DNA from 3 places in the Kitasatospora sp. NPDC001539 genome. Region 2 is predicted to be linked to each of the others. Evidence: riboswitches for the same ligand, from Rfam matches in the RefSeq annotation. Region 2 holds a riboswitch; each other region holds the start of a gene.

Region 1 (7,034 bases), on a different contig from region 2:
CCGGCGCTCTACCGCACCCCCGCCGCCGCCGAACGCCTCACCGCGGCCGCCCGCGCCAACCTCACCGCCGAGCTGGCGGACCTCGGCGGCGGCCGGGCCGGACCGGGGCCGGTCCGGCCCTAAACGAGCTCCCCCACCGGCGCCACCACCACGCCCCGCTTGCCGCACACCCAGTGCGGCTCCGGCCCCAGCTCCGGCTCCACGCCCAGCGCGTGCGGGTCCCCGTCGGCCGCGCAGTCGGCGCACAGCGGCCACCGCCCGTAGGCCTCCAGCAGGGCGTCCTGGACGTCCTGGGCGATCAGCCCGAGGACGTACTCGGTGCCGTCCGGCCACTGCTCCAGCCACCAGCGGCGGTGGGTGACGGCGTCCTCCACCAGCGAGACGACGGCGGCGTCCGCCACGTCCCGCGCGGTGAGGTCGGCCAGGATCAGTGCCCGCGCGTTGTGCAGGGCGGTCTCGATGTCGTCGGAAGCCATCCGTCCATCCTCTCCCGCCGGCGCCCGAACGCGGAAACGCCGCGTGGGCGGCCCCCCTGAGGGAGCCGCCCACGCGGACGGGAGTCAACCGATCCGATCGGAGCGATCAGGATCAGAAGTCCATGTCACCGCCCGGCATGCCGCCGCCGGCGGCCGCAGCGGCCTTCTCCGGCTTGTCGGCGATGACGGCCTCGGTGGTGAGGAACAGCGCCGCGATGGAGGCGGCGTTCTGCAGCGCGGAGCGGGTGACCTTGGCCGGGTCGATGATGCCCTCGGCGACCAGGTCGACGTACTCGTTGGTGGCGGCGTTCAGGCCGTGACCGGCGGGGAGGTTGCGCACCTTCTCCACCACGACGCCGCCCTCGAGGCCGGCGTTGGTCGCGATCTGCTTGATCGGGGCCTCCAGCGCGACCTTGACGATGTTGGCACCGGTGGCCTCGTCGCCCTCCAGCTCCAGCTTCTCGAAGGCGACACCGGCCTGCAGCAGGGCGACGCCACCACCGGCGACGATGCCCTCCTCGACGGCGGCCTTCGCGTTGCGGACGGCGTCCTCGATGCGGTGCTTGCGCTCCTTGAGCTCCACCTCGGTGGCCGCGCCGGCCTTGATGACGGCCACGCCGCCGGCCAGCTTGGCGAGGCGCTCCTGGAGCTTCTCGCGGTCGTAGTCCGAGTCGCTGTTCTCGATCTCGGCGCGGATCTGGTTCACGCGACCGGCGACCTGCTCGCTGTCGCCGCCACCGTCGACGATGGTCGTCTCGTCCTTGGTGATGACCACCTTGCGGGCGGTGCCCAGCAGGTCGAGACCGGCGTTCTCCAGCTTGAGGCCGACCTCCTCGGAGATCACGGTGCCGCCGGTGAGGATGGCGATGTCGCCGAGCATGGCCTTGCGGCGGTCGCCGAAGCCCGGGGCCTTGACGGCGACGGACTTGAAGGTGCCGCGGATCTTGTTCACGACCAGGGTCGACAGGGCCTCGCCCTCGACGTCCTCGGCGATGATGACGAGCGGCTTGCCGCTCTGCATGACCTTCTCCAGCAGCGGGAGCAGGTCCTTGACCGAACCGATCTTGGAGTTGGCGATGAGGATGTACGGGTCCTCGAAGGTCGCCTCCATGCGCTCCAGGTCGGTGGCGAAGTAGGCGGAGATGTAGCCCTTGTCGAAGCGCATGCCCTCGGTGAGCTCGAGCTCCAGGCCGAAGGTGTTGCTCTCCTCGACGGTGATGACGCCTTCCTTGCCGACCTTGTCCATGGCCTCGGCGATCAGCTCGCCGATCTGGGTGTCGGCGGCGGAGATGGAGGCGGTGGAGGCGATCTGCTCCTTGGTCTCCACGTCCTTGGCCTGGGCCAGCAGCTGGTCCGAGACGGCGGCGACGGCCTTCTCGATGCCGCGCTTCAGAGCCATCGGGTTGGCGCCGGCGGCGACGTTGCGCAGACCCTCGCGAACCAGGGCCTGGGCGAGCACGGTGGCGGTGGTGGTGCCGTCACCCGCGACGTCGTCCGTCTTCTTGGCGACCTCCTTGACGAGCTCCGCACCGATCTTCTCGTACGGGTCCTCGAGCTCGATCTCCTTGGCGATGGAGACACCGTCGTTGGTGATCGTGGGGGCGCCCCACTTCTTCTCCAGAACGACGTTGCGACCCTTGGGGCCGAGCGTGACCTTCACTGCGTCGGCGAGCTGGTTCATGCCACGCTCAAGGCCGCGGCGAGCTTCCTCATCAAAGGCGATGATCTTGGCCATCTGAAGTGGTCCTCCGGGACACGGTCGACTGCTCGGACCAAGGGGTGCCCGCGACGGACGGCCCTGGTGTGCGGGGGTCCATTCCCCTACCGCTCCCGGGGGCCTCACCGACCCGGTCCGCTGTCACTCTCACGCTGTGAGTGCTAACGCCAATGATTAGCACTCCAGGTGGTCGAGTGCAAGCCCAATCGGCGACCCGCGAGCCGCCGCGGGAGCCGCCGGGAAACGCGAACGGGCCCGTACGACGCACGTCGTACGGGCCCGCCGAGAAGCGAGGGTTCCACCAGCAGTGGGCCGCGCCGAGCTCCTGGAGCGGAAGGGGGTCAGACCGCGCGGACCATGTCCGCCTGCGGGCCCTTCTGTCCCTGGGAGATCTCGAACTCGACCCGCTGGCCCTCCTCGAGGGTGCGGTAGCCGTCCATCTGGATCGCGCTGTAGTGGACGAAGACGTCCGCACCACCGTCGACCGCGATGAAGCCGTAGCCCTTCTCCGCGTTGAACCACTTGACGGTGCCCTGAGCCATTCCGAACTCCCCTAGTGCTGTGCTGGCCCTTCACGCGCCCGCAGGTCGCGGGCCCGGGTCTGGTTGGAGGCCGGCCCGGGGAACCCCCCCTGGGCGCAGCCGTGCACGCCGCAATCCCCGCGCGGAACGCCGAACGGCTTCCGGTGAGCGGGCGATTGCGTCGACCGCGGCTGAATGTATCCGGATCGACGCCCTCTGCAACAGGGCCAGCCGCCGGGAATTCACGGGACCCGTCAAGAGACAAGGCCGAACAAACCGGGAGGAAATCGGCATTTCACGCCGGACATAGCGGACGAATTACCCAAATCCGTGCAGGAATTCTGACATCTGCCTGACATGTTTCACGGCCGGGGGCACGAGCCGGTCTCAACGTCCGGACGGCCTCGGGCCGAGCGGCGTGCGAGCCGAAAGGGGAGCCTTGTTCCCAGCCGAGCCACACTCTACTCCCACCCGACCCGGAATATTCCCGCCGAAATACCGACGGCCGCCCGCACCGACGGAGAGCCGAATTCCGTGGTGCGGGCGGCCGGAGAAGCGGACGCGGGGCTCAGCAGCCGCCGGCCACCGCCGGAATGATCGAGATGCCGGCGCCGTCCTTGATCTCGGTCTCCAGGCCGTCCGCGAAGCGGACGTCGTCGTCGTTCACGTACACGTTGACGAATCGGCGCAGCTTTCCGGTGTCGTCCAGGATGCGGGCGGAGATGCCCGCGTGGTTCTTCTCCAGGTCCGCGATGACCTCGGCCAGGGTGGCCCCCTCGGCGGTCACCTCGGCCGCGCCGCCGGTGTAGGTGCGCAGGATGGTGGGGATGCGGACGTTGGCGCTCATGGCTCTCCTAGCGGGGTGGGGTCGGGTCAGGCGGACGCGAGACCGGCGGAGCGGAAGGACTCCAGCGTCGGGCGGATCACGGCGGTCATCCCGGCGTCGGAGACGGCGTCCAGCGTCTTCAGGCCGTCGCCGGTGTTGATCGCGACGGTCTCCTTGGCCGGGTCCAGCTGACCGGTCTCGACCAGCTTCTTCAGCACGCCGACGGTCACCCCGCCCGCGGTCTCGGCGAAGATGCCCTCGGTCCTGGCCAGCAGCCGGATCGCCGCCACGACCTCCGCGTCGGTGACGTCCTCGACCGCGCCGCCGGTGCGGCGGGCGATGTCCAGCACGTACGGGCCGTCCGCCGGGTTGCCGATCGCCAGCGACTTGGCGATGGTGTCCGGCTTCACCGGCTTGATCACGTCCCGGCCCGCCTTGAACGCGGCGGACACCGGCGAGCAGCCCTCGGCCTGGGCCCCGAAGATCCGGTACGGCCGGTCCTCCACCAGGCCGAGCCTGATCAGCTCCTGCAGCCCCTTGTCGATCTTCGTCAGCTGCGAACCGGAGGCGATCGGGATGACGATCTGCTCCGGCAGCCGCCAGCCGAGCTGCTCGCAGATCTCGTACGCCAGCGTCTTGGAACCCTCGCCGTAGTACGGGCGCAGGTTGACGTTCACGAAGCCCCAGCCCTCGCCGGCCGGGTCCCCGATCAGCTCGGAGCAGAAGCGGTTCACGTCGTCGTAGGTGCCCTCGATGCCGACCAGCTCGCCGCCGTACACCCCGGCCATCACGACCTTGCCCTGCTCCAGGTCGTGCGGGATGAACACGCAGGAGCGGAACCCGGCCCGGGCCGCCGCCGCGCCCACCGCACCGGCCAGGTTGCCGGTCGAGGAGCAGGACAGCGTGGTGTAGCCGAACGCCCGCGCCGCCTCGATGGCGCAGGCCACCACCCGGTCCTTGAACGAGTGGGTGGGGTTCCCGGAGTCGTCCTTGACGTGCAGCGGCGCGGTGAACCCGAGCTCCCGCCCCAGGTTGTCCGCCTTCACCAGCGGGGTCCACCCAGGGTTCAGGTTCGGCTTGGAGGCCACGTCGGCCGGCACCGGCAGCAGCGGCGCGTACCGCCAGATCGACGCCGGACCGGCCTCGATCCGCTTGCGCAGCTCCTCGGCGCGCTCGTCGCCGAACTCGTAGGCGATCTCCAGCGGCCCGAAGCACTCCGCGCAGGCGAAGCTCGGACCGAGCGGGCACCGGGCGCCGCACTCCCGACAGGACAGGGCGGCGGCGGGGCCGAGGTCGACGGTGGGGGATCCCGCCGGCCGGGCGCCGGGGGAGGGTGCGACGGTGTCGATAGCCATGATGGCGGAGGCCTCTCTCCTCATCTTCCCCGTGACGCGGTCGCGCCACAGGCCGGAATTGGCACCTGTCCCGCCGGGGCCTGTGAACGACAGCCGAGCGAGAAGGTTGCCGGGACGTCAACGGGCCGTTCCCTCAGTCCCTCTGGATGAGCTTGTGAAGTTGTGGTTCAGCGGCGACCCCGGCGTGCGGAGGTCCGGCAGCTGTACGAAGACTGTATCCGAAGGCGTCGATCCCGAACGGGACCGTCCGCCACGCGAGATGGCCCGTCCAAACCGCCCCCTCGAGGAGACCGACCGTGCCCGCCGAACCGACCCCCGCACTCCTCCCGCAGGCGGCGTCCTGGCTGCGCCGCCGCTCGTGGAGCGCGGCCGACCGGCCGGTGCACACCCTGCTGGAGGCCAAGCGGCGCACCGGGCAGACCGTCAGCGTGGTCCTGCCCGCCCTCGACGAGGAGGCCACCGTCGGCGACATCGTCCGCACCGTCCGCCGCGAACTGATGGACCGCCTCCCCCTGGTCGACGAACTGGTCGTCCTCGACTCCGGCTCCACCGACGCCACCGCCGCCACCGCCGCCGCGGCCGGCGCCCGGGTGGAACACCGGGACGCCATCCTGCCCCGGCTGCCCGCCGTCCCCGGCAAGGGCGAGGTGCTCTGGCGCTCGCTGCTGGTCACCCACGGCGACATCGTCTGCTTCGTCGACGCCGACCTGCGCGAGTTCGACCCGGCCCTGGTCTACGGCACCGTCGGGCCCCTGCTGACCGACGGGAACATCCAGCTGGTCAAGGCGATGTACGACCGCCCCTTCGAGGTCACCGGCGCGGCCGCGGGCGACCCCGACGCGGTCGTCCCGACCGGCGGCGGCCGGGTCACCGAACTCGTCGCCCGCCCCCTGCTCAACCTCCACTGGCCGGAACTCGCCGGTTTCGTCCAGCCGCTCGGCGGCGAGTACGCGGCCCGCCGCTCGCTGCTGGAACGGCTCCCCTTCCCCACCGGCTACGGCGTCGAACTCGGCCTCCTCGTCGACGCCCTGGAACTGGCCGGGCTGGACGCCCTGGCCCAGGTCGACGTCGGCGTCCGCCACCACCGCCACCAGGACGGCCAGGCCCTCGGCCGGATGGCCGCCACCATCTACCGCACCGCCCTGGAACGCCTCGACCGCACCCACCGCCTCAAGGCCTCGGCCGACTTGGTCCACCCCCACCTCACCCAGTTCACCCGCGACCCGGAGACCCGCGCCTTCATCGCGCACACCCACCCCGTCACCGCCCTCGAGCGCCCCCCGATGCACACCGTCACCGAATACGCCACCCGCCACTGAGGGGTTTGCCACCCCGGACCCCCGGCAACATCCCAACCATGGGCGATCTCACGACCGAACGTTCGAGTGCCACCGGCACCGCTCCCGTCCTGGTGGCATCCAACCGGGGGCCGGTGTCGTTCAGTACCGCCGACGACGGCACCCTGACGCTGCGCCGGGGCGGCGGGGGCCTGGTCTCCGGCCTGTCCGCGATCGACGACCCCGACGCCGTCTGGGTCTGTGCGGCCCTCAACGACGCCGACCGCCGAGCCGCGGCCGGCGCCCCCGACGGCCGTCTCGACCGCGCCGGCCACGACGTCGGCGGCCAGGCCGTACGGATGCTGGACATAGACCCGCAGACCTTCGCCCACGCCTACAACGGCATCGCCAACTCCACGCTCTGGTTCGTCCACCACCTGCTGTACGCGACCCCGACCGCGCCCTCCTTCGACACCGACTTCCGCACCGAGTGGGCCGCCTACCAGGCCTACAACACCGCCTTCGCCGAGGCCCTGGCCGCCGAGGCCGCCCCGGGCGCCGCGGTCCTCGTCCAGGACTACCACCTCTCGCTCGTCCCGGGCCTGCTCCGCGAGCTCCGCCCCGACCTGCGGATCGGCCACTTCTCCCACACCCCGTGGGCCCCGCCGGAGTACTACCGGCTGCTGCCCGACGACGTCGCCCGCGCCGTCCTCACCGGCATCCTCGGCGCCGACCGGGCCGGCTTCCTCACCGAACGCTGGGCGCGCGCCTTCGCCGCCTGCTGCGAGGACCTCCTCGGCGCCACCGTCGACCCCGGGGCGCTCACCGTCACCCTCCCCCAGCCTTCGGCCGGGGGGACCCC
Region 2 (7,724 bases):
GATCGCGTAGTACCGGGAACCGTCGGCGGAGGCGGCGAAGGTCACGTTGCCCACGTTCGCGGCGTCGGTCGGCAGGTCGCCGAGCGAGCCGACCCGCTGCCAGGTGCCGTCGGAGGCCTTGGCGTAGAAGCCGTTGTAGGTGTCGCCGCCGCGCCAGCCGACCGCCAGGACCACCTTGGTCGGGTCCTTCGGGTCGATCGCGATGTCGTTGGCGATGTTCTTGTACGGCGCGGCCGGGTCGCCCGCCTTCGAACCGCCCGGCAGGTAGTCCGGGTTGGGTGCGAACTCCAGCGTCCACGGGCCGGACAGGTCCGTGGTGGAGTGGCTCCACACGCCCCGGCTGGTGGCCGCCCACACCTTGCCGCCGCCGAAGCGCAGCGCGTGGATGATCGTCGACTCCAGCTCCGCGCCGCCCACCCGCATGCCGGGCTGGAACTCGCCGTGCTTCGGGTCGCCGAGCACGTACACGCCGGTGCCGACGTACGAGGTCGCGCCGGTGTTGGACTCACCGGTCGCGTACCAGAGCCGGCCACCGCCGTCGAGGTTCAGCGTGCCGGTGGAGAGGGACGGCAGCTTGTCCGAGATGGACTGCCACTGCCCGCCGCCGGTGCGGGAGCGGAACACGCCCCCGTTGGCGCCGCCCGCGTAGACGTAGCCGTCGTCGTCGGCCGCGATGCCGGTGATCCGGCCGGTCACGAACCCGGAGCCGCCGCTGGAGTTGGAGTTGACGTCGCGGTAGCGCGGGTCGTCGGAGTTGTACGGCTTGCCGGTGACGTGGTCCCAGCTGCCGCCGGTGTGCGGCATGGACTGCAGCTGGGCCCAGGCGGCGCCGTACGCGCCGGGCGCGACCACCCCGGGGGCGGTGCGGGCCTCGGTGTACTGGGCGGTGCCCTCGGCGGAGTTCTCCGCCTCGTCGCCTTCGTCCTCGCCGGGGGCGTCCGCCCTGGCGCTGAAGGCGGGACCGGCGGTGGAGCCCGTGCCGCCCTGGACCTTCTTCGCGTGCTTCGCCCCGATCTCGGCCTGGTGCTGGGCCTGGTGCGGACGAGGCCCGGGTGTCCCGGACGGCGCGGCGAGGGCCTGGGTGGTGGTCAGTCCGAGCGCGGTGAGGGTCACGGCGGGCAGTAGCAGCCGTCGGCGTTGCCTGTTGGGCACGATGGTGGGTCCTCCCCATGCGGCGGGCCGCGCGGTCGCGCGGCTCCGGCGGAAACAGTCGGAAGCCTCGCGGTTCGGCCGGGCGGAGTGAAGGGCCCGCGCATAACGAATGATTAAAACCGAATTCAGTGAAGAGAGTTGGAAAGCCCGGAAGGCCTCGTCCCGCAGATTGAAGCAGCCGGAGCGGTGGGAACGGTCGGCGACGGACGGGCGTCGGGGGAATCCCTCCCCGAATGGGTGCGGGCCGCCGTACCGGCCCGGCCCCGTCCCGAGCGCCGCTGACCGGCCGGGCTCCGCCGGGGGGCCGGTTTGGCGGGCCGGCCGGGGAGTCTTGTATGGTTCCTGGCGAATCATCCAGAGGGGTGGAGGGACCGGCCCTACGAAGCCCCGGCAACTCCCCGGTCGACCCGGCGTCCGAAGTACGCGCCGCGCCGCCCGGGATCAGTGCCAACTCCGGCCTGTCGCCAACGTGGCGCGGGAAAGATGAGGAGACACGGTGCTCTCTGTGCTGTCCTTCGCCCGGGCGCTCTCCGCCGCCCCGGCCGTTCCGCGTACCCGTCTCGTGCCCGGCGCAGGCACTCGGCCGATCTCTCCGGCCCGTCCTCGCTGACCACCCCCGCTCCCCGCGGGGAGCCCCCGTGAGCGCGAATCCGCCCCCCGCTCACGGGTACGAGACTGGAGTACCCATCCCATGCAGAACACGAGCGGCGTCGGCGTGCTCGACAAGGTCACCTCGATCCTCGGCACCCTGGAGTCCGGCCCCACCACACTGGCCGGACTCGTCGCCGCGACCGGTATGGCGCGGCCCACCGCGCACCGGCTCGCCGTCGCGCTGGAACACCACCGCCTGGTCAGCAGGGACCTGCAGGGCCGGTTCGTCCTCGGCCCCCGGCTGACGGAACTCTCGGCGGCCGCCGGTGAGGACCGGCTGCTGGCCGCCGCCGGCTCGGTCCTCACGCACCTGCGCGACGTCACGGGCGAGAGCGCGCAGCTCTACCGGCGCCAGGGCGAGGTCCGCATCTGCGTGGCCGCCGCCGAGCGGCTCTCCGGCCTCCGCGACACCGTCCCGGTCGGTGTCACGCTGTCCATGAAGGCGGGATCCGCCGCCCAGGTGCTGCTCGCCTGGGAGGAACCCGAGCGCCTCCACCGCGGCCTCCTGGGCGCCCGCTTCACGGCCACCGCGCTCGCCGGGGTGCGGCGCCGCGGCTGGGCGCAGTCCATCGGCGAGCGCGAACCCGGGGTCGCCTCCGTCGCCGCGCCCGTCCGCGGCCCGTCCAACCGGGTGGTGGCCGCCGTCTCCGTCTCCGGCCCGATCGAGCGCCTCACCCGGCACCCCGGCCCGCACCTGGCCCAGGCCGCCGTCGAGGCGGCCAACCGCCTCAGCGAAGCCCTCGCCCAGGCCTGAAGGGCCGACCGGGGCCCGGCCGGCCGTTCAGCGGCCGGGCAGGAGCCACCGCCACACGTCGCGTTCGGCGGTGGCCGACCAGACCACGTCGCCGTGGCCGTAGCCCGGCACCACCCGGTAGTCGACCCGGGCGCCGCCCCGGCGGACCAGGCGGGGGCCGAGGTCGTGGTCGCCGCGTCCGAGCTCGGCGTTCAGCCAGACGACATCGGCCCGGATCGCGGACCAGTCGATGCGGTGGACCTCCGCCCGGCCGGCCCAGAGCGCCGCCAGGTCGCGGAGCAGGGCGGTCGCCTGCAGGCCGCTGCCGAGCCGGGAGACCGCCGCCGTCCAGACCGGCAGCGGTGCGTGGTCCAGGACGAAGCGGTCCTCGGTGGGCGTGGCGCCGAAGGCGTACCCACCGGCGCTGTGGCCCCGGTGGTAGATCCAGTTCGCCGCCCCGGGCAGCTCCCGGGTGCGGGTCAGCGCGTAGTGCAGCAGGCCGAGGTTGCTGAACTGCGCCGCCCCGGGCACCGGTCGCGGCACCCCGCTCGGGGCGTCCGGGGCGGCGGCCGCGCGGGCGAACAGGCCCTTCAGCCCGGGGTCGACGGTCCAGGTGCCCGCAGCCAACAGCTGCCGGAACCCGTCGGTCAGCGCCGAGGCTCTCGCGACGAGCTCCGGCTCGGTCTCCGGGTCGTAGGGGCCGGTGGTGTCGAGGACGAGCACCCGGCGCAGCCGCTCGCCGCCGTCCCGTACGGCGGTTGCCAGCGCGAGCGCGGCCCCGGCCGAGTGGCCGAGCAACTCGTACGGCAGGCCGGTGACGGACTCGACGGCGGCGACGACCCGCCGGAGGTCGGCCCGCTGGGCGTCCAGGCCCCGGTCCGCGCAGTGCGGGCCGATCAGGTCGGGCGTCAACGCGTCCTCGCGCGGCGTGGTGCCGACGACCAGGTACCCGTGGTCCGCGAGGAAGCGCGCGAGGCTCCGGCCCCGTGCGGTGCAGTAGTCGGCGGCGACGTTGAGCCCGCCACCCGGCAGCAGGTGGACCACCCGGTGCGCCCCGCCGCCGTCGCCGAGGACGTCGACGGTGAACCGCCCGCCCTGCCGGTCCGGTACGGCCAGCCGCCGGTGCCCCGGGCCGACGTCCACCACCGCCGAATCGCCGCAGCCGAGTGCCGCCGCCACCGCCCCGATCAGGTCCGCACCCACCGCTTCCCTCCCCGCGTGCTGCCGACCGCGCGCGGACCGGGCTCCGCCGCCCGCAGCGCGGGGAACAGTCTGACGGACGGCTACGGGCGGCGCCGGTCCGGGCTCCGCACCCGTCAGCCCCAGTACCCCGTGTGCACCGCGGCCGCCTCCTCGTACAGGTGCGGCCCCGAGACCTCCACCGGGCTGCCGCCGGCGGCGAAGACCTGACGGCAGGGCAGGTGGAGCACCGGCTCCTCCGGATCCACCCCCGCGATGACGTTCAGTTCGGTGGCCGCCAGCGCGTACACGACCCGCCGGATGCCGCTCCAGAAGATGGCGCCCGCGCACATCGCGCACGGCTCGGTGCTGGAGTACAGGGTGGCCTTGGCGAGCTGGGCCGGGGCCAGGGTGCGGGAGGCCCGCCGGACCAGGTTGGTCTCCGCGTGGGCGGTCACGTCGTGGTCCGTCAGCACGGTGTTCTCGGCGGTGAGCAGGACGCTCCCGTCGGCGTCCGTCAGCAGCGCGCCGAAGGGGTGGTTGCCGTGCGCGCGGGCGGAGGCCGCGATGTCGAGGGTCGCGAGCAGGTGGGCGCGGGTGTCATCGGCCATGACGTGCTCCTCGGGGGTCGGCCGGGCGGAGGCTCGGGAATCGCATCGAACGTACACGACGTCCGCGGTGGGGCCGCCCCGGCGGTCGTGCCGGCCCGCTCAGCCGTACGGGACGACGGCGACCGGGCAGTGGACGTGGTGGACGACCGCGTGCGCCACCGGGCCGAGGTGGTGGTGGCGCAGCGGCGCGTGGTGGGTACGGCGGCCGACGACCACCAGCCGGGCCGTCGCCGCCGCGTCCACCAGCTCGACGGCGGCCTTGCCCCGCACAAGCTCGTCCGTCACCTCCACCTCGGGGTGGCGGCCGCGCCAGGGCTCCAGGGCCTCGGCGAGCCCGGTCCGCTCGACGGCGGAGACCTCGCGCTCCAGCCCGCCGATGGCGCCGTAGGCCATGTACTCGCTGCCGGCGGGCGGGTTCCAGACGTGGACGACCCGCAGCGGCGCGGAGCGGAGCGCGGCGGCCTCGAAGGCGAAGGCCAGGACCGCCTCCGCCGGGTGCGTCAGGTCGAGGCCGACCGTCACGTCGCCGGCCGGCTCGCTCTCGCGCGCCCGCACCAGCACCACGGGGCAGGCGGCCCGGCGCAGCACCTCCTGGCTCACCGAGCCGGTCAGGTAACCGCGCAGGGTGCCCAGCCCGCGTGAGCCGAGCACCACCACGGCCGCCGTGCGCGAGGCGGCCTCCAGCGCCTCCACCGGGTCGCCGGAGACCGGCGAGGAGACGATCGGCACCTCCGGTGCCAGGGCGCGCAGGGCTCCCTCGCGCTCGGCCAGCTGCGCCAGGGCGCGGTGGTAGGTCTGGTCGCTGCCGACCACGTCGCGCTTCGGCCAGGGCCACGCGTGGAGGACTTCGAGGCCGAGTCCGCGGCGCTGTGCCTCGCGGGCGGCCCATTCGGTGGCGGCGAGGCTCTCGGGCGAGCCGTCGAAGCCGACGACAACTGGTCCGGTCACGGCGTACTCCTCGGTTCCGCGGCGCGTCGACGGCCGTCCCCGGCCGCCGGGGCCGCCTCGGGTTGCGGCCCCAGTATCGGCGTCTCCCGCGCCCGCCGCCTCCCGGGCCGGGGCGGCTGCCGGTGCCCCGCCGCCGGTGCTCCGCCGCCGGTGTCGGCGTGGAGCGTCGCCGGGCAGGTCGGCGGCCCGGTTGGGAGCCGCGCCGAGCCGGAGTGGGCGGCGTGGTACCGCGGTACTACGGACGGCCCGATGATCAGCCCGCGGTGCCACGGATCCGGCTCGGGCCGCACCTAGCGTGGAACCGTGGGCGGCCGGGACGGCCCGGCCCCTGGACGTAAGGGCGAGCGATGATCGAGGCGCACCAGCTGACGAAGCGGTACGGGGAGAAGACCGCCGTGGACAGGCTGGACTTCACCGTCCGACCGGGAACGGTGACCGGGTTCCTCGGGCCCAACGGGGCCGGGAAGTCCACCACCATGCGGATGGTCGTCGGCCTGGACGCACCCACCAGCGGGTCGGTGCGGGTCAACGGCCGCCGCTACGCCGAGCACGCCGCGCCGTTGCAGGAGGTCGGCGCGCTGCTGGAGGCCAAGTCGATCCACCCCGGCCGTTCGGCCTTCAACCACCTGATGGCCCAGGCGCACACCCACGGCATCCCGCGCCGCCGGGTGGAGGAGGTCATCGAGATGACCGGCCTGCAGAGCGTCGCCCGCAAGCGGGCCGGGGCATTCTCGCTCGGCATGGGCCAGCGGCTCGGCATCGCGGCCGCCCTGCTGGGCGACCCGGCCACGGTGATGCTGGACGAGCCGGTCAACGGTCTCGACCCCGAGGGCGTCCTGTGGATCCGCAACCTGCTCACCTCCCTCGCCGCCGAGGGGCGCACCGTCTTCGTCTCCTCGCACCTGATGAGCGAGGTCTCACTGGTCGCCGACCACCTCATCATCGTGGGCCGCGGCCGGCTGCTCGCCGACACCACCGTGCAGGACCTGGTCCGGGAGGCCGGTGGCGACGTCGTCAAGGTGGCCAGCGCCGACCCGGCCCGGCTGCGCTCGGCGCTGGCCGGCCCCGGTGTGGAGATCACCGGCCGCTCCGGCTCCGAGGAACTCCTGGTCAGCGGCCGTACCGCCCGCGAGATCGGCCTGACCGCCGCCGAACACGGCATCGCCGTCTTCGAGCTCAGCCCGCGGACGGTCTCCCTCGAGGAGGCGTTCATGGACCTGACCAGGGACGCCGTGGAGTACCACGGCACCACCACCGCCGGAACCAAGGGCAAGGCCGCGAGCACGCCCGAGAACGACGCCGAGACCGAGACCCCGAGGAGCGCGGCATGAGCACCATCGTGACCTCCGAGCCCGCCACGTCCGCCGAACCGCGTGCCGCCCGCCCCGCGTACAGGGTGACGGCCGCACGCGTGCTGCGCTCCGAGTGGGCCAAGCTGTGGTCGCTGCGCTCGACCTGGATCACCCTCGGGCTGGCGCTGCTCTTCCTGATCGCCTTCGGCCTGATCGCGGCCTCCCAGTTCAAGTCGCGGATCACCTCCGGCCGCCCGATGGACCGGGACTTCGCCGCCGCGAGCACCCTCAGCCTGTCGCTGTTCGGCACCAACTTCGCGCAGCTGGCGCTCGGCGTCCTCGGCGTGCTGGTCGCGGCCGGCGAGTACTCGACCGGCATGATCCGCTCGACCCTGGCCGCGGTGCCGCGCCGTCTGCCCGTGCTCTGGTCCAAGGCCGCGGTGTACGGCCTGATCGCGCTGGTCCTCGCCACGGTCGGGGTGTTCGTCGCCTTCCTGGTCGACACCCGCATCCTCTCCGGGACGCGGGCGGCGATGACCCTCTCGGACGCCGGGGTGGTGCGCGGCCTGCTCGGCGCCGCGCTCTACCTGGGCCTGGTCGGCGTGATCGGCGTCGCCCTCGGTGCGCTGCTACGCTCGGTGGCCGGCGGCATCTCGGTGCTGGTCGCCTCGCTGATGCTGGTCCCCGGGCTGGTGTCGCTGCTGCCCAGCTCGTGGCAGGACCACATCAGCCCCTACCTGCCCAGCCACGCGGGTGAGGCGATGTTCGCCCTCCACCACGACACGACCACCCTCTCGCCGACGGCCGGACTGCTGGTCTTCCTCGGCTGGACGGTGCTCGCCCTCGCCGGCGCCGCCGTACGGCTGGTCCGCACGGACGCCTGAGAGACTCCCGGTGCGGCGTCGGAACTCCCGGCGCCGCACCACCCGTACCACCACCAGGGAGAAGACACCGGTGAGTGAGGACCGAGCCATTCCCGACGGCTTGGCCGCCGACGCGCTGTCCGGCCACCCGCTGTTCGTCCGGCTGGCCGGGATCGGCCAGCGCGTGCGGCAGGCGGACCGCGACCACCCCTGGGTCCTGGACGCCGCCGTGGTCGCGGTGGTCGTCCTGATGTTCTGCCTCCCCGACCTCTTCCCCTTCGCCGGCCGCGACGAG
Region 3 (7,034 bases), on a different contig from region 2:
CCCAGGGTCAGGCCGAGCGCGAAGTTCAGCGCGCTGACCGTGCCCAGCGGGAAGATGTAGACGAGCTTGTCCGGGTCGATGGCCACGTACGAGGCGATGAAGCCGATGGTGGCGAGCATCGAGACCACGAACATCAGCGAGACCTGGCGCTCCGCGCGCTTGGCGGCCCGCTCGTCGATGTCGGTACGACGGGGCTCGTGGGCCGGCAGGCCCGGGTCGGCGAAGGGGTTGCCGTGCTCGGCGACCTCGCCGGCGGAGCCGTGGGGCTCCGGGAGCTTCTCTTCTGACATGTCGTGGCTCATGACTTCTTGGCCTTGGTGGTGTGGGCGGCGACCCAGATCGCGACCGCGATGAGCGTGCCGAGGCCGAAGATCCAGCCGAACAGGCCCTCGGTCACCGGACCGAGGCTGCCCAGGGTGAGACCGCCGGGGTTGGGCTCATCGTTGGTGGTGTGGCGGACGAAGGCCACGATCTGCTTCTTCTGCTCCTCGGGCATGGTGGTGTCCGGGAACGACGGCATGTTCTGCGGGCCGGTCTGCATGGCCTCGTAGATGTGCTTGGCGTCCACGCCCTCCAGCGACGGGGCGTACTTGCCCTTGGTCAGGGCACCACCCTGGCCGGCGAAGTTGTGGCACTGGGCGCAGTTGGTGCGGAACAGCTCGCCACCCTTGGAGATGTCCTCGGGGTCGGTCGAGGTGTACTGCTTCTGGTCCGGAGTGACCGGGCCGGGGCCGAGGGAGGCGACGAAGGCGGCGAGCTGGTCGATCTCCGCCTGCGTGTAGATGTTCTTCTTGCGCGGAACCTGGGCGCCGGGCTGCTGGGCCGGCATGCGGCCGGTGCCGACCTGGAAGTCGACGGCGGCGGAGCCCACGCCGACCAGGCTCGGACCGTCGCTGCCGCCCTGGCCGTTCAGGCCGTGGCAGGAGGAGCAGCCCACGGCGAAGAGCTTCTTGCCCTCATCGATCGCGAGCGACTGCGCGGCGACGTCGGCCTGCGCCTTGTCGGCGGGCGCGAACGCGGCGTACAGCCCCCCGGTTGCCGCCAGGGCGAGAAGTAGGACGACCAGCGCCGCCAATGGGTGGCGCCGTCGTGCGGAGAGCTTTTTCACGGAATAACCCCGGTGTCAGGATCTGGTCGACTGGTGGGTGCACCCGGCGGCCGGTCTGGCCGGCACGAGGCTGCCTGTCCAAGGCTGCGCGCGCGGTCGGTCGGTGGGAGCGTCGGCACCGGCAGAAGCGGCCCGTCGCCGGTGAGGGCGGGGGCCGCAGCCGGTGGCCAGCGACCTGATCAGCTGGTTACTTGATCAGGTAGATGGTCGCGAACAGGCCGATCCACACGACGTCGACGAAGTGCCAGTAGTACGACACGACGATCGCGGCGGTGGCCTGCTCGTGCGTGAAGCGCTTGGCTGCGTACGTCCGTCCCAGGACCAGCAGGAAGGCGATCAGACCACCCGTCACGTGCAGCCCGTGGAAGCCGGTGGTCAGGTAGAACACCGTGCCGTACGGGTCGGAGGACAGCGACAGGCCGTCCTTCTTGACCAGCTCGGTGTACTCGTAGACCTGGCCGCCGATGAAGATCGCGCCCATCATGAACGTGATGACGAACCACATGCGGAGCTTCTTCACGTCCCCGCGCTCGGCGGCGAACACGCCGAGCTGGCAGGTGAGCGAGGAGAGCACCAGGATGGTCGTGTTGACCGAGGAGAAGCCCACGTTCAGGGCGTGCGCCTTCTCGGTCCAGAACTCGGCTCCCTTGACGGAGCGGAGCGTGAAGTACATCGCGAAGAGGGCCGCGAAGAACATCAACTCGGAACTGAGCCAGACGATCGTTCCGACGCTGACCATGTTCGGTCGGTTGACCGATCCGTGCGCGTGCCCGGTTTCTACTGCTGTTGCTGTCGCCACGACGGACATTATGTCGGTCCCTTATTCCGTCTTCACGCCGGGGGGTGTCCCTCGGAGTGTCCGGTGCGTGCGGTATGCCCGCTTGGCGGTCGGCCGGGAGTCCGGACGGGGGCCGAGCTGCGGCGTGTCCCTTTTCTGACGGTTCCTCGACGGGCCCGCGACCCCTCTGCGCGGCGGGTCGCTGCACGGTCGGCGGAGCGTCCTGTTGTAGGGGACGGGGGCCGCATCGGCCGTCCGGGTGGTCCGGCCGCGCCAGGGTGACGGGCAGTCCTCCGGGCGGGTGAGCCGCGGGCGCGGCGGCTTGAGCAGGAACGTGCGCGAGGGGGGCCCGGGACCGGGGGGAACGGGGGTAGCATCCGGATCAGGTGAACGTGGTCCGGATCACACTTGAGGGAGCAGGGCCCATGGCGTACACGACCGACGAGACGCTCACCGTCCTCGTCTACAGCGACGACCGCAACACCCGCGAGGAGGTGCTGACGGCGCTCGGCCGCAGGCCCGCCGAGGATCTTCCGGAGCTGTCCTACCTGGAGTGCGCGACCACCCCCGCGGTGCTCAAGGCGCTCGAGAAGGGCGGCGTCGACCTCTGCGTCCTGGACGGCGAGGCGGTGCCGGCCGGCGGGCTCGGCCTCGGGCGCCAGCTCAAGGACGAGATCTACGGGTGCCCGCCGGTCCTGGTGCTGATCGGCCGGCCGCAGGACTCCTGGCTCGCCGCCTGGAGCCGGGCCGACGCCGCGATCTCCCGCCCGGTGGACCCGGTCGCCCTGGCCGGGGCGGTCGCCACCCTGCTGCGGGCGCGACTGGCCAAGCGGGCACCGGCCGCCCGCTGAGCGGTGCCGTCTCAGTAGTAGAGAAGACACCGCCGTGGGCACCCCGCCGGTCGATAGGCTGGCTCCATCCGTACGGACGTCCCCCGGTGCGGGGGAACCGACAACAGCTGGAGTCAGCCATGGTGAACGTGAACCCTGCGAACGGCGGTAGCGACCCCGCGCAGGTGGTTCGCACCTGGCCGGACCTCCTGGCGGCGCTGTTGAAGGGGGAGGACCTCGACCGCTCGTCCACCGCGTGGGCGATGGACCGGATCATGAGCGGCGAGGCGTCCCCCGTCCAGGTGGCGGGGTTCATGGTGGCGCTGCGGGCCAAGGGCGAGTCGGTCGACGAGATCGCCGGGCTGGTCGACGCGATGTACCAGCACGCCGAGCCCCTGGACATCCCCGGGCCCGCGGTGGACATCGTCGGCACCGGCGGCGACCGTGCGAAGACCGTCAACATCTCCACCATGTCGGCGATCGTCGCGGCGGCCGCCGGGGCCAAGGTGGTCAAGCACGGCAACCGGTCGGCCTCCTCCGCCAGCGGCTCCTCCGACGTGCTGGAGAAGCTCGGCGTCGCGCTGGACCTGTCCGCCCGGCGGGTCGCGGAGGTGGCCGAGGAGGTCGGGCTCACCTTCTGCTTCGCGGCGAAGTTCCACCCCTCGATGCGGCACGCCGCCACCGCCCGGCGCGACCTCGGCGTGCCGACGGCCTTCAACATCCTGGGGCCGCTGACCAACCCGGCCAAGGTCACCGCGCACGCGATCGGCTGCTTCGACACCCGGCTGTCCGGGCTGATCGCCGGGGTGCTCGCCCGGCGCGGGGCGACGGCGCTGGTGTTCCGCGGCGACGACGGACTGGACGAACTGACCATCACCACCACCTCGCGGGTGTGGCTGGTGCGCGACGGGGTGGTCACCGAGACCACCTTCGACCCGCGGGACGTCGGCATCGAGCTGGTCGGCATCGAGGCGCTGCGCGGCGCCGACGCCGCCCACAACGCCGAGGTGGCCCGCAGGCTGCTGGCCGGGGAGCGCGGGCCGGTGCGGGACGCCGTGCTGCTGAACACCGCGGCGGCGCTGGTGGCGCTCGACCTGGGCGACGCGCCGCTGGCGGAGCAGCTCGCGGCGGGCATGGCGCGGGCGGCGGAGGCGATCGACTCCGGCGCCGCGCAGGACCTGCTGCGGCGCTGGGCGGACGCCACCAGCCGTAGCTGAAGCGCCTCCTGGGCCCGTGCCGGTTCGCCGGTACGGGCCTACCGGTGTGCCCCGGGCCGCCCGGCACGGACGCTCCGGAGGCGGCGGGCGACACCGCTGTCCGGATGCTGGATCCCCGTTTGACCACCCGACGGGCCCGACCTACAGTCTTGGCCAGGTCATGAGCGACAGCGCCAAGCCCCAGCTTGCTGTCCGGCAACCCTCCGTCCGTGGCGGGGTGCCCTGGGTGAGGACCGGGTCGCCGGCGAACCGTCCGTGCGACAAGCGCGGACGCCCGACGACTGGCACTCCCGGGGTCCCCAACCCCCGAAGGAGTGCGTCCCCATGTCCCTCTCCACCGAAATCTGCGCCCCGCTCGCCGTCCTCGGCCACGACGTCCAGGTCCCGCTGGCCAGCGGGGAGAAGGTCGGCTACGCGGCGCTCGACTACGCGGCCTCCGCACCCGCGCTCCAGCGGGTCTGGGACGACGTCGCCGCCTACGCGCCGTACTACGGCAGCGTCCACCGCGGCGCCGGGTACCTGTCGCAGCTCTCCACGGACCTCTTCGAGCAGAGCCGCCGGACCGTCGCCGACTTCCTGGACCTGCGCGACGGCGACCAGGTGGTCTTCACCCGGGCCACCACCGACTCGCTGAACCTGCTGGCCTCCGCCGTTCCGGCCGGCACCCGGGTGTTCGCCTTCGAGACCGAGCACCACGCCTCGCTGCTGCCCTGGGCGCACGCCGGGCTGGAGGTCGACTACCTGCGGGCGCCGCGCTCCCGGGCCGAGGCGGTGGCCGCGCTCGACGCCGCGCTGGCCGCCGCGCCGGAGGGGCCGAAGCTGCTGTGCGTCACCGGCGCCTCCAACGTGACCGGCGAGCTGTGGCCGGTCGCCGAGCTGACCGCGACGGCGCACCGGCACGGTGCCCGGGTGGTGCTGGACGCCGCCCAGCTGGCGCCCCACCACCGGGTCTCGGTCCGTGAGCTGGGTGTCGACTGGATCGCCTTCTCCGGCCACAAGCTGTACGCGCCGTTCGGCGCCGGTGTGCTGGCCGGCCGCTCGGACTGGCTGGACGCGGCCGAGCCGTACCTGGCCGGCGGCGGGGCGACCCGGACGGTGGCACGCGAGGCCGACGGCTCGGTGGCCGTCCAGTGGCACACCGGCCCGGCCCGGCACGAGGCCGGCTCGCCGAACGTCATCGGCGCCTACGCGATCGCCTCGGCCTGCCGGGCGCTGACCGAGGCCGGCTTCGACGCGCTGGAGGCCCGGGAGCGGCTGCTGGTCGAGCGGCTGACGGCGGGGCTGGCGGAGATCCCGCAGGTCAAGGTGCTCAGCCTGTTCGGTCCGGACTCGGCCCGGGTGGGCGTGCTGTCCTTCGTCGTCCAGGGCTGGAACAGCTCGCACTTCTCGGCCGCGCTGTCCGCCGAGTACGGCATCGGGGTGCGCGACGGGCTGTTCTGCGCCCACCCGCTGGTGCGGACCCTGCTCGGGGACGAGGAGGTGGCGCCCTCCGAGTGCGGGGCGCCCGAGCCCTCGCTGCCCGGTGAGCGCAGCCTGAACGCGATCCGGGTGAGCTTCGGCGCCGGGACGCCGGACGAGCACGTCGAGCGCTTCCTGACCGCGGTCCGCGAGCTGGTCACGGACGGCGCCGCCTGGAACTACCGCAACGAGGGCGGCCGTTGCGTCCCCACCGTGGAGGTCGACCGCAGCCGCCGCGAGGGCTGAGCGGGGCGCTACTCGTCCAGGCCGAGGGCGAAGGCCGCTTCCAGGTCGTGCTGGGAGTAGGTGCGGAAGGCGATCTGGGTCTCGGTGTGGGCCACGCCCGGGACCTTGTTGAGCCGGCCCGGGATGACCTCGGCCAGGTCGTCGTGGCGGCGCACCCGGACCATCGCCACCAGGTCGTAGCCGCCCGTCACCGAGTAGACCTCGCTGACGCCCTCGATGGCCGCGATGGCCTCGGCGATCTCCGGGATGCGGTCGACGCTGGTCTTGATCAGGACGATGGCGGTGATCACTGTTCCGGCTCCTTCGTGGGGTGCGGCCAGCGTATCGGGCCCCGGCCGGGGCGTCTCGGGGGGTGGCGGACGACCGTGCAGGCGTAGAGGAATCCGGCGGAGAACCCGATCACGTGCACCAGATAGGCCACCCCGGGCCCGGCCGAGTGCACCGACCACCACTGGAGGGCGAACCAGAGGCCGAGCACCAGCCAGGCCGGGAAGCGCAGCGGAAGGAAGAGGAGCAGCGGAACCAGGGTGGTCACCCGGGCGCGGGGGTGGAGGCGCAGGTAGGCGCCGAGCACGGCGGAGATCGCGCCCGAGGCGCCGATCAGGACCCGGGTGGAGTCCGCCGAGTGCGCCTCGGCGAGCGCGAAGCCGTACGAGGCCAGGCTGCCGGCCGCCAGGTAGAAGAGGAGGAACCTGGCCCGGCCGAGCCGGCGCTCGACGGTGGGGCCGAAGACGTAGAGGAAGAGCAGGTTGCCCAGCAGGTGCAGCCAGCCGGCGTGCAGGAAGAGGCCGGTGAGGGCGGACACCGCGGGGTGCTTGCCCGGGGTGGGGGAGGCCGGGCAGCCGGGGACGGGGTCGGGGGCCTCGGCGAGCTGCTCGGCGGTCAGCGGGTGCCCGGTGAGCAGTTCGGCGGGGACGGCGCCCCAGCGCTGCTCGTACCGCTGCTCGGCGCAGACCCGGGCCTGGTCCCGGCCGTACAGCGGGTTGAGCCCGGCGGCCGGGCCGAGCAGGAAGACCAGGGTGTTGACGGCGATCAGGGCATAGGTGACCGCCGGGGCGGGCACCGTCGGGCGGCCGTCCCGCGCGTCGGTGTGGTCGGTGGCCGCGAGCGCCATGGGGCCAAGCATCCCTGGGGACGGCGCCGGTGACACGGCGGTTTACGGCAGGTGGGCTAGCCCCCGTGTTCGAGAACCGGTGGTCCTGGCGGTTGCCCCAGGCAATAGGCTGGGAGCGGGCATTCCCGCCTCCCGCCGCCGACGCCGGGCCCCGGGGGGAGCGCCTAGCCCACCCAGGGACCAGCCGAGAGGATCCCCCGATGACCGTCCCCGCCCTGACCGCCGAGACGCGCTGGCGCTGCACCCTGTGCGGCAACCTCACCCGCTTCGACGTGACCCGCAC

The links. A riboswitch is a leader RNA that binds a small molecule or an ion and turns the genes downstream of it on or off. The one in region 2 is predicted to bind S-adenosylmethionine.
Region 1: linked by a shared signal. The riboswitch ahead of thrC (threonine synthase) and the one ahead of ABT247_RS23790 (IclR family transcriptional regulator) in region 2 are both predicted to bind S-adenosylmethionine.
Region 3: linked by a shared signal. The riboswitch ahead of ABT247_RS21500 (aminotransferase class V-fold PLP-dependent enzyme) and the one ahead of ABT247_RS23790 (IclR family transcriptional regulator) in region 2 are both predicted to bind S-adenosylmethionine.

What each region holds. Positions count from the first base shown of each region.
Region 1 covers NZ_JBEPAK010000133.1:11,335-18,368, forward strand. The annotation lists gene ABT247_RS20730 (HD domain-containing protein) at 1-123, shown strand, start outside; gene ABT247_RS20735 (DUF8819 family protein) at 120-476, opposite strand; gene groL (chaperonin GroEL) at 589-2,211, opposite strand; gene ABT247_RS20745 (cold-shock protein) at 2,535-2,735, opposite strand; gene ABT247_RS20750 (ubiquitin-like small modifier protein 1) at 3,283-3,561, opposite strand; gene thrC (threonine synthase) at 3,588-4,895, opposite strand; SAM riboswitch class I at 4,913-5,048, opposite strand; gene ABT247_RS20760 (glucosyl-3-phosphoglycerate synthase) at 5,192-6,214, shown strand; gene ABT247_RS20765 (alpha,alpha-trehalose-phosphate synthase (UDP-forming)) at 6,253-7,034, shown strand, end outside.
Region 2 covers NZ_JBEPAK010000173.1:5,745-13,468, reverse strand. The annotation lists gene ABT247_RS23795 (glycosyl hydrolase) at 1-1,152, opposite strand, end outside; SAM riboswitch class I at 1,500-1,642, shown strand; gene ABT247_RS23790 (IclR family transcriptional regulator) at 1,844-2,557, shown strand; gene ABT247_RS23785 (alpha/beta fold hydrolase) at 2,585-3,739, opposite strand; gene ABT247_RS23780 (nucleoside deaminase) at 3,853-4,326, opposite strand; gene ABT247_RS23775 (universal stress protein) at 4,426-5,274, opposite strand; gene ABT247_RS23770 (ABC transporter ATP-binding protein) at 5,622-6,605, shown strand; gene ABT247_RS23765 (ABC transporter permease) at 6,602-7,450, shown strand; gene ABT247_RS23760 (sensor histidine kinase) at 7,521-7,724, shown strand, end outside.
Region 3 covers NZ_JBEPAK010000141.1:11,507-18,540, forward strand. The annotation lists gene qcrA (cytochrome bc1 complex Rieske iron-sulfur subunit) at 1-290, opposite strand, end outside; gene qcrC (cytochrome bc1 complex diheme cytochrome c subunit) at 299-1,108, opposite strand; gene ctaE (aa3-type cytochrome oxidase subunit III) at 1,296-1,916, opposite strand; gene ABT247_RS21490 (DNA-binding transcriptional response regulator) at 2,312-2,737, shown strand; gene trpD (anthranilate phosphoribosyltransferase) at 2,857-3,933, shown strand; SAM riboswitch class IV at 4,090-4,206, shown strand; gene ABT247_RS21500 (aminotransferase class V-fold PLP-dependent enzyme) at 4,258-5,637, shown strand; gene ABT247_RS21505 (Lrp/AsnC ligand binding domain-containing protein) at 5,646-5,927, opposite strand; gene ABT247_RS21510 (rhomboid family intramembrane serine protease) at 5,924-6,751, opposite strand; gene ABT247_RS21515 (hypothetical protein) at 6,952-7,034, shown strand, end outside.